DNA from 2 places in the Sphingomonas sp. RB1R13 genome. Region 2 is predicted to be linked to the other one. Evidence: predicted binding sites of a transcription regulator. Region 2 holds the regulator's gene; the other holds the start of a gene.
The links. The regulator LexA, encoded in region 2, represses DNA repair genes until DNA is damaged. The targets are predictions, from matches to a motif close to GTTCCNCNCTTGTTCT.
Positions count from the first base shown of each region.

Region 1 (6,816 bases), on a different contig from region 2:
TTTTCCGCCAGCAGCCGCACAATGTGCCCCGCCTCGCGCGTCGGCAGCGATGTCTCGGCCTCGACCTCGCGCACCTCGCCATCGACCCGCCACGCCACCAGCGCCACGCGCCGCGCCCCCAGCCGCCGCGCCGCCAGCTGCTCGGCCAGCGGATCCGCCAGCCGCGCCAAGGCGCTCGCCAATATCCCCGGGTCGGCCACCGGCTCGGCCAGCCGCAGCACGGCGCGCGGCGGCGGTTCGTCGGCCAGCCCGGTCAGCGGCTCGGGCGTCCGCCCCATCAGCCGGTCGAGCGCATCGAGCGGATTGTCCGCCTCCCGAAACCGCCGCGCCAGGCTCCGCCGCGGCACCCCGACCAGCGCCCCGATCGTCTTCAATCCAAGCCGATTAAGCGTATGGTTAGCCGCCGCCGAAAGTCTGAGCGCCGCCACCGGCAGCGGAAACAATCTTTCCCTCTCCCTTGGGAGAGGGAGGGAGCAGCCAACGGCTGCGGAAGGGTGAGGATGACGCGCCGACCTCACCCTCCCACTCGACTGCGTCGATCGGGCCCCTTCGTCTCCCACGGGAGAGGCATATCGCGCCAGCGCCCACGCCGCCCCCGCCGTCCCCGCCACCGCGCACCTCGCCGTCACCCCGGCCTTCGCAAACCGTCCCTCGACATCCGCCACCAGCCCCGCCTCGCCCCCGAACAAATGCGCCACCCCCGACACGTCCATCCGGATTCCGTCCGCCCCGTCGACCTCGACCAGCGGCGACCAGCGCCCCGCCCAGCGCGCCAGCCGCACCAGCAATGCGGCATCCCCCGCCACGTCCGCCGCCACCGCGACCAGCCCCGGCTCCAGCGCGCGCGCATCGGTCAGCCGCGCACCGATCCTGGCCCCGCCCGCGCGCGCCGCATCGGTCACCGCCGAGATGATCTGCCCATGCGGCCCCTCGATCACTAACGCCACCGCCACCTCAGGCGCACTTTCGCCCCCATTGTTCGCGCCCTTCATCCACCGCTCGATCGCCAGCCGCGGCAGCCATACCGACAGGATTCTCCGCTCCACCTTTTGCTTCTCCGCGCTCATCGCTAACCACCCATCGCCCCGGCGCCACTCCCCGCGCGCGGAACAGCTCGGCGTCCCACGCCGCCGCCCCCGGCGCCCTTGGGTCGAGCACATTCTCCCCCGACGGCGCGCTTCCCACGCGCCACCGCATCCGCGCCCCGCTCAAATTCGCACTGCCCCCCAATCGCACCAGCCACGCCGGCACCCCCGATCGCTCGGCCGCCACCGCCAGCCGCCGGGACGCGGTGAAATCGAGCGCGCGCGGGTCCCCCCACAGCTCGCCGATCACGCCGCCCAACGCTGCACATCGTAAGCCCTCCTCCATCGCCCACAGCGCCGCGCGCGCATCCTTCGCCTCGACATGGATCAGCGCCGCGACATTGATCCCCGGGGGATAGATCCGTCCCCCCTCGACGATCGCCATCCGCTCCTGCACCCACAGCAACGGCCCCCCGCGCCCCGCCAGCGCCCGGCCCAGTTGCGCCAGCAGGAACCCCGTCGCCCCGCCATCGCGCGCGCCGCCATTACGAGCGCCGCCAACGAACAGCTCGGACAGGGTCGCAACCTCGGGCCGGGGGAGCGCGGACAGCAGGCTCCATTGCCCCCGATCAGGAGGCGCATCGCCAACCGGCGCAAAGCTCCGCCCCCCGCCCGTGGTCCCCACGGACGGCATGAGACTGCCTTCGCCAGCGACCAGGGAAAATCCTGCCGCCATCGACTCGCATCGCTATGTTCTACTTTTGTTCTTGTACCGCGAGTCAGGGGGAGGGAGTCAACGGCCTAAAAATCCTCCCCGAACCTGTTCGGGGAATGGAGGGGATGGAGCGCGAGCGAAGCGAAACGGGAAACGTCCCCGCATCCGTCGCTACTTCCCCTCGACCTCCTCCAGAAACACCGCAATCTCCTTCACCACCCGCTCGAGCACCGGGCGCGACACCGCGAACCCCATGTGGCTGGTGTCGATCTCGACCGCCTTGTCCGCCTCCCCCGCAAGGCCCCGCGCCGATCGCACCGACACGATCCCGTCACGCCGCGACCACAAAGCCAGCGTCGGCACCGGCGGCTTGTCGGTGATCCGGGGGAAGGGCGGCTGGTCGACCGGATGCCCCGCGACCCATTCATACAGCCGCCGGACATTGGTATTGGTCCGCAAATCCCCCGAGAACGGCGACCCCAGCGTCACCACGCCACGCACCTTGTCGGGATGGGTCCGCGCCAGTTCGCGCGCGAACAGCCCGCCCAGGCTCCACCCGACCAGCAGCACCTTGCGCGGATCATGGACCGCATCGAGCCGCCGCCCGAGCTTGTCGAGCGTGTCGGCCTTCGCCCCCTTGTTGGTCCCCAGCTCCCACGGATAGGTCCGCCACCCGCCCCGCGACAGCGCCCGGCGAAGCTCCATCGTCGTGCGGTCGTCGGCCAGGAACCCGGGCAGCACCAGCGCCGGCGGCCCATGCTCCGGACCCCTCGGCCCGAGCGGCCCAAGCCCCGCCACCAGCCGCGGCAAATGCCACGCAATCTCCCCGAACCGCAGCCAGCCCGAGGGGGCCCGATCGTCGGGATCAAGCGGGTTTGTCTCGTCGGCCCCGTCGCTCAAAGAAACTCCGACCCCATCATCGCCTGCAGCGCTTTGGGCAACCGCACCCGCCCATCGGCCATCTGGTGATTTTCCAGCAGCGGCACCAAAATGCGCGGGCTCGCCAGCGCGGTATTGTTGAGCGTGTGCGCAAACCGCACCTTCCCCTCGGCATCCCGATACCGCAGATTCGCCCGCCGCGCCTGCCACTCGTGCAGCGTCGAGCAACTGTGCGTCTCGCGATACTTGCCCAGGCTCGGCACCCAGCTTTCGATGTCGTTCATCCGATACTTGCCCAGCCCCATGTCCCCGGTCGATGTCTCGACCACCTGATAGGGGATCTCCAATTCGCGCAGCAAATGCTCGGCCAGCCCCAGCAATTTGGCGTGCCATGCCGCGGACACCGCTTCGTCATTCTCGCAAATGACATAGGCTTCGACCTTCAGGAACTGGTGGACCCGCAGCAGCCCGCGCACATCGCGCCCCGCGCTCCCCGCCTCGCGCCGGAAACAGGGCGACAGCCCGGCATAGGCGATCGGCAGCGACGCCCCATCCAGTATCTCGCCCGAATGCAGCGACGTCAGCGCAATCTCCCCCGTCCCCGCCAGGTACAGGTCATCGGCCGGAACGGCATAAGCCTCGTCCTCATGCCCCGGGAAATGCCCCGTCCCCACGAACGCCGAATATTTGGCCAGCGACGGCACGGTGATCGGCGTGAACCCCGCTGCCGCGACCTGCTGCAACGTCCAGCCCATCAGCATCGTCTCGAGCAGCGCCAATCGCCCCTTGAGGCAATACATCCGCGATCCCGACACCTGGACAATCCGCGCCAGCTCGGCCCAATCATTCTGCTCGATCAGCGCGACATGATCGAGCGGTTCGAAGTCGAACGTCGGCAGCACTCCCTCGGTTCGAATGACGACATTGCTGTCCTCGTCAGGCCCGACCGGCGCCCCCTCCCACGGGATCCCGGGCAGCCGCAGCATCATGCCCCGAAGCGCGGCCTCCTTTGCCCCAATCCCTTCCTCGATCGCACTCGCCCGCGCGCCCGCTTCCTTGGCCCGCGCGCCCAGCGCCGCCCTGTCCCCTGGCGCGGCATCCTTGAAGCTCGCGCTGATCGCATTGCGCTCCGCCCGAAGCACATCGATCTCGGTCTTGGCCCCGCGCACCTCCTCCTCAAAACGCAGCAGCGCATCGAGGTCGACCGAGACCCCCTTGTCCCGAACCGCCCGCTCGACCTGCGCCCGCTCGCGCTTGATATAATCCATGCTCAACATGGCCAGTGCCCTGCGCGAAAGTCGCATTTTCCGCAACACCCCGTCATTGCGAGCGCAGCGAAGCAACCCAGTCCTAGTTGAACTGCGGGATTGCTTCGCTTTCGCTCGCAATGACGAACCACTCCCCCTATCTGCCCCCCATGTCCTCCGGTCTCATCGCGCTGCTCGACGACGTCGCAACCCTCACCAAGCTCGCCGCCGCGTCGCTCGACGACATTGGCGCCGCGACCGCCAAGGCCGGCGCCAAGGCGGCTGGGGTCGTCATCGACGACACCGCCGTCACCCCCAACTATGTCGTCGGCCTCGCCCCCGAGCGCGAGTTGCCGATCATCCTCAAGATCGCCATCGGCAGCCTGCGGAACAAGCTGCTCATCCTGCTCCCCACCGCGATGCTGCTGGCCGCCTTTGCGCCGTGGGCGATCACCCCGCTGCTGATGATCGGCGGCGCCTATCTCGCCTATGAAGGCACCGAGAAAATCTGGGAAAAGCTCAGCGGCGATCATCATGAAGAAGCCGAACTGGCCGAGTGCGACACCCCCGAAGAGCTCGAAAAGCGCCAGGTCGCGGGCGCGATCCGCACCGATTTCATTCTCTCGGCGGAGATTATGGCGATTGCGCTCGGCACGCTCGAGGGCAATGGCCTCGTCATGCAGGGCTTCGCGCTCGCCGTCGTCGCGATCGCGATCACCGTCGGCGTCTATGGTGCGGTCGGGCTGATCGTGAAGCTCGACGACATTGGCCTCCACCTCGCGCGGCGCGCGTCGCGGCTGGCACAGTCGGTCGGCAGGGGCCTCGTCCGCGGTGTCCCCAAACTTCTCGCCGCGCTGTCGGTCATCGGCACCGCCGCCATGTTGTGGGTCGGCGGGCAGATCTTGCTGCACGGGCTCGACGAGCTTGGCGCCACCACCATCCCGCGCCTCGTCCACGATGGCGCGCGCCATGCCGCGCAGGCAATCGGGGTGGCCGTCGGGGCGTTCGAATGGCTGTTCAATGCCATCGGCGGCGCAATCGCCGGTTTGCTCGTCGGCGGGCTGATCGTGGCAGCCCTCCACCTCGCAAAGCGCAACAAGCCGGTCGCAGCCAAGGCGATGCCATGAACCCGCTTCTCGTCTTCCTCGGTGGCGGCCTCGGCGCGCTGCTCCGCTACGCCGCCGGGCGCGCGACGATCCTCGCCGGCTACGCCCCGCCGTTCGCCACGCTCGGGGTCAACATCCTGGGTTGCCTGATCATGGGGCTGCTCGCTGGCTGGTTCACCCGCAATGGCGGCAGCGAGAGCGCAAAACTGTTCCTTCTCACCGGCATTCTCGGCGGCTTCACCACCTTCTCCGCCTTCGGGCTTGACGCGCTGACCCTATACCGCACCAGCCCGGCCCACGCCGCCGCCTATGTCGCGGTGTCGGTCATCGTCAGTTTGGTCGCAGTAGCCCTAGGCTTCGCTCTCACCCGCTAACCCGCTGATCACCGCCGCCAGCGCATGATCCCTCGGCGTGACCCCGCCCGCATCATGGCTCGTCAGCCTGAAGTCGACCCGGTTCCACACGCTGGTAAACTCGGGGTGGTGATCGGCCTTCTCCGCCGCGAAGGCGACCCGCGTCAGAAACCCGAACGCCTCCGAAAAATCGGCGAAGGTAAAGCTCCGCCACAGCGCCCCGTCGCGCTCCTCCCAACCGCTCATTTCCCCGGACATAATTTGCCCTTCTCCTTGCAGAACGCCGCGCGCACCTCGCCCTTGAAGTCAATCTTGCCGACCGCTGCCATCGTCCCGGTGATCACTTGCGGGGTCACCGCGCGATAGGCCCGCCCCGCCGCGCTGCGCTCGAACCCGACGATGGTGCGCAGGGCGCTTATGCTCAGCAGCCGCGCATAGCTCAGCCCCTCGCCCGCCAGCAGCCGCTCGGCTCCGCCCACGAATACCTTGTGCGCGGTCGCCCGCAGCGCCGCCTGGTCGCTCGCCGCCATGTCGACATTCTCGCCGACCAGTTCGGCCACCTGTGCGCTTTCCATCAGCGGCAGCAGGTGCGCCAGCGTCCCGGCATCCGCCAGCTCGCGCCCCAGCCTGAGCGCCTCGGCGCTCGGTGGCGGCAGCACGCGTGCCGACGGGGCTGCAACCTGCACCAACGCCGCCATCATTATCGCAAGCATCATTATCTCCAGCCCTGTTCAGAGCCCCGCCACCGCTCTAGCGGCGCGGCGATAATTTGCCTAACCCTGCGCCATGCCTCACTCGCGCCCCCTCATCGTCGGCCTCGGCGGATCGGCCATTCCCAACAGCTCGACCGAACAGGCGCTCGTGCTCAGCTTGGCTGCCGCTGCCGCCGACGGCGCCGAAACCCGATTGTTCGGTGGCGACTATCTCGCCGGCCTGCCCCACTATCTTGCCCCCGGCAGCAAGGATGCCGGCGCCGATCTCATCGCCGCGATCCGCAAGGCCGACGGGCTGGTCATCGCCAGCCCGGGCTATCACGGCTCGATCTCGGGGCTGGTCAAGAACGCCATCGATTATCTGGAGGAAACCGCGCGCGACCCGCGCGTCTATCTCGACGGGGTCCCCGTCGGGCTGATCGCCACCGCCTATGGCTGGCAGGCGACCGCCAGCACCATCGCCACGCTGCGCTCGATCGTCCATGCCCTGCGCGGCTGGCCGACCCCGCTCGGCGCGGGCGTCAAGACCGGCCCCGGCGCCTTTGTCGACGGCGCCTGCACCGACCCCGCGGCCGCCAACCAGCTGACCCTCGTCGGCCACCAGACGGTCCAGTTCGCCAAGATGCGCATGGCCGACCCGAGTTTAACGGGAACGGGGGAGGCGTAGTTTGTTGGCGCTTCGTTAGTTCGGCACCAGCCCACTCCCGCTATGAGCCAGAGTGTCCGGGGGACACTCTGGGGAAATGGCCGACCTCCCAAACAGTTTACGCTATGGGAG
Region 1 covers NZ_JAXOJM010000001.1:853,702-860,517, forward strand. Annotated here, with positions in the region: gene U1700_RS04040 (Y-family DNA polymerase) at 1-1,046, opposite strand, end outside; gene U1700_RS04045 (ImuA family protein) at 955-1,719, opposite strand; gene U1700_RS04050 (alpha/beta fold hydrolase) at 1,912-2,640, opposite strand; gene serS (serine--tRNA ligase) at 2,637-3,887, opposite strand; gene U1700_RS04060 (DUF808 domain-containing protein) at 4,037-4,993, shown strand; gene crcB (fluoride efflux transporter CrcB) at 4,990-5,346, shown strand; gene U1700_RS04070 (4a-hydroxytetrahydrobiopterin dehydratase) at 5,323-5,583, opposite strand; gene U1700_RS04075 (hypothetical protein) at 5,568-6,041, opposite strand; gene U1700_RS04080 (NADPH-dependent FMN reductase) at 6,112-6,705, shown strand.
Region 1: the regulator LexA is predicted to act here: its motif matches at 1,778-1,793, upstream of U1700_RS04045 (ImuA family protein).

Region 2 (6,816 bases):
AGCTGCGTAGCGGCGTTGCTCGTCCTCGCGGGGATGGCGCTGGGGAGAGAAGCGATGAGCCTGCGCCTGGTTGCGACCGGCGCCGTGATCGTCATGCTGTTCGTCCCCGAGGCGGTCGTGGGGCCGAGTTTCCAGATGAGCTTCGCGTCGGTGGCGACGATCATCGCGCTCCACGAGTTCAGCCCGGTCAAACGCTTCCTCGCGGCGCGGGAGGAGCATCCGCTCCAGCGTCTCGGGCGGCGGATATCGTCATTGCTGCTGTCCGGGCTGGCGGTCGAATTCGCGCTTATGCCGTTCGCTCTGTATCATTTTCATCGCGCCGGATTCTACGGGGTGATCGCCAATCTCGTGGCGATCCCGCTGACAACTTTTGTGTCGATGCCGCTCGAGGCCGCAGCGCTAGCGCTTGACGCGGTCGGGCTTGGGCACCCGTTGTGGGTCGCGACGGGCTGGTCGCTCGATGCCCTGCTGTGGATCGCGCACCGTGTCGCGGGATTGCCTGGTGCGGTCGCGATGCTGCCGACAATGCCGACCGCAGCGTTCGTGGCGATGGTGCTGGGCGGACTTTGGTGTTGCCTGTGGCGGGGCAGGGTACGGGCATGGGGGCTTGCGCCGCTGGCCGCCGGTGCCCTGGCCGCGATCAGCGTCGCGACGCCCGACTTGCTGGTCAGCGGCGACGGTCGCCATGTCGCGGTCATCGGTCCCGACGGCGCGCCGCAGATGCTGCGCGAACGTGCTGGTGATTTTACCCGCAGCCTGTTCGCCGAAAGTGCCGGCTTCGACGGAGAGACGGGCTGGATCGAGGACGATCGTTCGTCACGCTGCAATGACGACGCCTGCGCCTTTTCGATCGAGCGAGACGGCCGCCGATTCGACATCCTCGCCTTCCGCTCGGCCTATCTTGCACCTTGGGCCGATACAGTTGCCGCCTGTGCCCGCGCCGACATCGTTGTCGCCGAGCGCCGCCTGCCGCGCGGCTGCACCCCGCGCTGGCTCAAGCTGGACCGAGATTCGCTTGGCCAGAGCGGTGGCCTGTCGCTTGTCCTTGGCGCGGAACCACAGGTCGAGAGCGTCGCTGACCGCGTCGGGCAGCATCCATGGTCGGGGGTTCGCTAGCGAGAGCCTAGCGCGTGCTCCACACCGCGAGCTCATTGCCCGACGGATCGATGAAGTGAAATCGCCGCCCGCCCGGAAAAGCAAAGATCGGTCGGGCAATGATTCCGCCTGAATCCGCCACGGCGTCGAACGCCTTGTCGAGATCCTCGACCCGAACCACCGGAAGCGGTGCCGACAGCGCGTCGTCATGCTGGCCGTTGAGCCCGACATCGACCGTGCCGCCTTCGGTCGCCGAATAGTCGGGGCCGTAATCGGCAAAGCGCCAACCGAACGCCTTGGTGTAGAAGGCGCGGGTCAGTTCATGCGCCGTCAGGCTGGGCAGCTCGACATAATCGATGCGAATTCCCGCCGGTTCGTCGCCCATCCTCAGTAGCGCCGGATCAGGCCCGCCAGCCGGCCCTGGATCTGGACCTGCTCGGGACGATAACGCTGGGCTTGATAATGTCGATTGGCCGGATCGAGGCGGATCATCTGGCCTTCACGGCGGAATGTCTTGAGCGTTGCCTCGGCGGCATCGATCAGGGCCACGACAATCTCCCCCTCGCGCGCCGTGTCAACCTTTCGGATGAGCGCATAGTCGCCGTCGAGTATGCCTTCCTCGACCATCGAATCGCCTGACACTTCGAGCGCATAATGTTCGCCCGGCCCGAGCAGTGCGGCGGGCACTGCGAACGCTTCGGTACCCTGCAAGGCCTCGATCGGCGTTCCCGCCGCAATCCGGCCGTGCATTGGAATTTCGATAAGGTCATTCGCCGCTGCGCGGATCCGCGTTGGCGCAACGATCGGCGCGGGCTTCGCGACCGCGAGATCGGGCATCTTCAAAATTTCGAGCGCGCGCGCACGATTAGGCAACCGACGGATGAATTGCCGTTCCTCGAGCGCCGAAATCAGCCGGTGAACTCCCGACTTCGACTTTAGCTCAAGTGCCTCGCGCATCTCGTCGAAGCTCGGGCTGATCCCGGTCTCGCCCAGGCGATGATTGATGAAGCTGAGAAGTTCATGCTGCTTGGCGGTGAGCATGGGCGCGTCCTCTAAGGTTCCAGTAAGAACAGATACGGAACGTGTAGGCAACGTCGCCGACCGCGTCAAGCGCCCTTTTCAGCCACGCCGACAAACGCCCCGACGAGCGCCGGACCATATTCGCTGGCAATGCTTTCGGGGTGGAACTGAAGCCCGTGTATTGGCGCCGTATGATGGCTGAAGCCCATGATCGTGCCATCGTCGCTCCACGCGTTTGCAGTAAATTCGCGGGGCAGAATATCGACCGCCAGGCTGTGGTAGCGCGTGGCATTGAACCGCGCTGGAAGTCCCGCAAACAATCCCGCGCCGTGGTGATTGACCGCGTTGCTCATGCCATGAACCGGGCGAACCCGGCGGATCGTTCCGCCACCGCTTAGGGCGATCGCCTGGTGGCCGAGGCATATGCCGAGCAGCGGACGCCCGGCGCTGATGCAGGCGGCAGCGATGGCGATGGCGGTCGGCGCGTCCCGCGGATGGCCTGGACCTGGGGACAAGATGATGCCGTCGACATCGTCGGCCATTGCGTCGCCGACGCTGATCTCGCTTGCACGCACGACCCTGACCTGCGCCCCGGCGACGCGCAGCAGGTCGACCAGCATAAAGGTAAAGCTGTCGTCATAGTCGACCATCAACAGCCGGGCGGACATGCGCTTATTGCGCGGCCGCACCCGGGTTGACGAGCCGCTGGCGGGTCGCCGCAATCGCGCCCTCGTTGCGTACCACCCCGACCTTGGCCTGGACCGCTTTGAGGAACTGGTCAGCCAGTTCCTGCGACGCGCCTTCCTGGAACTGGCCCTGGACCTGCGCGATCAGCGCGGGCTGGTTGAGCGCATTGCCGGGGATGACCTTGACCGCGCGGATGACAGCAAAGGCATTGGCGTCAGGCATCGCGACCATCCGGCTGCGGCCCTGGGCGAGGCTAAACAGCATCTTGAGCGGCGGAAGGATTTGCGGCGGGGCCTGCTGAAGCTGGGCACGGCGGGCGTGGATCGGCGAGGCGGGAGGCAGCTTGACCCCGGCGGCGGCGATTGCTTGGGCGAAGCTCTGGCCACCGGCGACCTTGGCCGCGATCGCCTCGGCGGCAAGCTTGGCGCGCGCCAGGCCCTGCTGGGTAGTCCAGTCGGCCGCGACGCGGGCGCGGATCTGGGCCAGCGGCGCGGGCGCAGAAGCAACGGTCTGGCCGACCGAGACCAGCGCAAATCCAGCGTCGGCGGGCAGCGTTTCAACCACCGGCTTGTCGTTTGCGGTCAGTTCGAAGCCCGACTTGAGCGCCCCGCCAAGCTCGGGTGGAAGGGTGAAGGCAGGGTTGCCGAGCTGCTTGCCCTGTTCGGTGATGAGCGGGGTTTCGACCACCGCCAGCTTGTTGCGCGCGATGACATCCGCAAAACTGCCGCCATCCTCAATCTCGGTCTGGATCCGGTCAACCAGGTCGCTGAGGGCATCCTTGCGCTTGTCGACGGATAGCTTCGCGATGATTTCGGGCGTGGCGGCGGCCAGGCTCTTGCCCGCGCTCGCCTTGATGCTCTCGATGCGGACGATGTGGTAGCCGAGATCGGACTTGATCGGGCCGACGATTGCCCCCGGCTTGGCCGTGGCATTAAACACCGCGCTGGCAACCTTGGCGCCGGCCAGCTCGGTGAACTGGGCGAGCGTCTGGGGGCCGACCGAGACGTCTGCGTTGCTGAGCCCGGCGGGTTGGGCTGCAGCGGCGAAGGGGCTGGTCCTGGCGCGACCGGCAAGTGCATTGGCGGCGGCGGCATCGGCGACAACGGCCTGGCTCAGGACGCGAGTCTCGCTGGCGCCATAATCGGCCTGGTGCGCGGTATAATAGGTCGCGATTTCCTGCGCCGAGGGTGGCGTGGCAACGGCCTGTGCCTGGCCGAAGCGGGCGATCCGCAGGCTGCGCTGCTCGGGCACGGTATAGCGCGCCTTGCTAGTGGCGTAATAAGCGGAAAGCTGGGCGTCGGTCGGGGCAAGGCCGGCGGTGAAGGCGCTGACCGGAATGATCGCCAGTTCGCCCTCGCGTTCCTCCAGCAGCATCGACGCGTAAGGCGCGGCGAGCCCGACCGTGAGGCGGGCGTTGGCGGCGGCGGGGGCAAGGAACATCTGCTGGATGATCTGCTGGCCCAGCACGCGGCGCAGGCCTTCGTCGGTCAGTCGCTGCTGGCCCAGGAACTGGCGATAGGAGGCATCGGAGAATTTTCCGTCAAGCCCGCGCGTGGCGGGGATCTGGGCAATCGCAGCCCCGACCAGCCGCTGCGACAGGACAAATCCATTGTCCCTGGCAAAGGCACTCAACGAGCGCGCCTGGATGATCGAATCGATGATCTGATTAAATTGCGGGGCGAGGTCGGCATAGGTCGCAGCCGGGTTCTGCTGGCGCAGCTGGTTGAGCGCGCGGTCCATCGCCTCGGTGATGTCGCGATCGCTGACTTCCTCGTCGCCGGCCTTCGCGAGCGTGGTCGATCCGAGCCCGAAATTCGCGCCCTTGATCGAGTTGATGTCGCCCATCGCGAAGCTGCCGAGGATGAGCAGGAGGACGAGCACCAATATGCCGGTGCCGATCTTGGACTTGGACAGGCGGCGGAAACTGTCGAGCATGACGCGGGGGCCTCTTGCGAACGCTGGGAAGTTGAAAGGGCGGCTTTAGGGCGGGACGGGCGATTGGCGCAAGGCGGAGGTCTTGCTAGGCGGCAATGACATACGGAGGATCAAATGGAACATCGCAAGCTCGTTGCAGGCAATTGGAAGATGCACGGGACTGCCCAAAGCATTGCCGAAATCGTCCAGATCGCGGCCGCCGTGCCGCGCGGGGTCGACGTCGTCTTGTGCCTTCCCGCGACGCTGATCGAGCGGGCGGCGCGCGCCGTGCCGGGCTTTACCATAGGTGCCCAGGATGTCCATATCGAGGCCGCCGGCGCTTTCACCGGGGACGTGGCGGCGCACCAGCTGCACGATGCCGGCGCCAGTTTCACCATCGTCGGCCACAGCGAGCGGCGCGATGGGCATGGCGAGGCCGATGCGGTGGTCGCGGCCAAGGCGATCGCGGCGATGGCGGCAGGGCTGGAAGTGATCATCTGCGTCGGCGAGACCCGCGACGTGCGCGAGGCGGGGAGGGCGGTCGTCACGGTCTCGGCCCAGCTCGACGCTTCGCTCACGCCGATCCCGCCGACGGCGGTCGCCTATGAGCCGATCTGGGCGATCGGAACGGGACTGGTGCCATCGCTTCAGGACATTGGTGACATGCACGCGGCGCTGCGGGAGCGGCTCGTGGCGGCTTATGGCGAGGCGGGCGCCCGGGTGCGCCTGCTCTATGGCGGGTCGGTCAAGCCGGGCAATGCGGCGGAGATTTTCGCGATTCCCAACGTCGATGGCGCGCTGGTCGGCGGGGCGAGCCTGACCGCGGCCGATTTCCTGCCGATCGTCGAGGCGGCGGCCGCTGCCTGATCGCTCTTGCCAGCCGACAATCAGCGACGCACAGGTTGCCACTGTAACAAGCGGAGTAAGACATTGACCCGACTGAAGCTGTTCGCCGCGATGACCGCACTGTCGCTGATCTCCGCCAGCGCCGCTGCCCAGGACATGGTCTTTCCCAAAGGCGGTGACATTCCCGCGACGTTCGTGCCGGTCAAGGACAGCTTTTCTTATGTGAAACGCGACGTCATGATCGCGATGCGCGACGGGGTGAAGCTGCACACGGTGATTCTGATCCCGCGCGGATCGAAGCTCGCGCCGATGATGCTCGACCGCACGCCCTACTCGGCAAGCAAGCTGATGGCGCGCGGCGGCGGCGGGCCTCAGCTGGAGGATGCACTGTTCCCGGGCTACGCCGAGCTGGCCCATGCCGGATATATCATGGTCGCGCAGGACGTCCGCGGGAAGTATGGTTCCAAGGGCGACTATGTGATGAACCGGCCAATCGTCGGGCCGCTGAACAATACGAAGGTCGATCATTCGACCGACGCCTATGACACGATCGACTGGCTGGTGAAGAACGTCCCCGAGTCAAACGGCCGGGTGGGCACGATCGGGACCAGCTATGACGGGTTCACGGTGCTGATGAGCCTGGTCAACCCGCATCCGGCGTTGAAGGCGGCGGTGCCGATCAATCCGATGGTTGATGTGTGGAAGGGCGACGACTGGTTCCACAACGGCGCCTTCCGCCAGGAAATGATGAGCTATGTCTACGGCCAGACCGCCAAGACCGACAGCGGCGAAGAGTGGTTCAGCAACCGCCGCGACGATTATGCGACCTTCATGCATTACGGATCCGCCGGAGCCTATGGCACGGCGATGGGCATGGACCAGCTGCCGTTCTGGAAGCGGCTGACCCAGCATCCCGCTTACGATGCTTTCTGGCAGGGCCAGGCGGTCGACAAGATCCTTGCCCGTTCGCCGCTGACCGTGCCGACCCTGTTCGTCGATTCGCAGTGGGACCAGGAGGATATCTATGGCGCGCCGGCGGCCTATGCGGCGGTCAAGGCGAGCCCCAACGCGCATTTCGTGATGGGGCCGTGGTATCATGGCGAGGCCAATCGCGAGGCGTCGTCGCTGGGCGTGCTCGACTATGGCTTCGATACCGCCAAGGCGTTCCGGACGGGCACAATGATCCCGTTCCTTGATGCCAACCTGAAGGACAATGGTCCGGCGGTGGCGACACCGGCGGTGTCGGTGTTCGAG
Region 2 covers NZ_JAXOJM010000002.1:558,171-564,986, reverse strand. Annotated here, with positions in the region: gene U1700_RS08940 (ComEC/Rec2 family competence protein) at 1-1,116, shown strand, start outside; gene U1700_RS08935 (VOC family protein) at 1,124-1,480, opposite strand; gene lexA (transcriptional repressor LexA) at 1,483-2,136, opposite strand; gene U1700_RS08925 (anthranilate synthase component II) at 2,202-2,804, opposite strand; gene U1700_RS08920 (SurA N-terminal domain-containing protein) at 2,788-4,737, opposite strand; gene tpiA (triose-phosphate isomerase) at 4,852-5,583, shown strand; gene U1700_RS08910 (CocE/NonD family hydrolase) at 5,674-6,816, shown strand, end outside.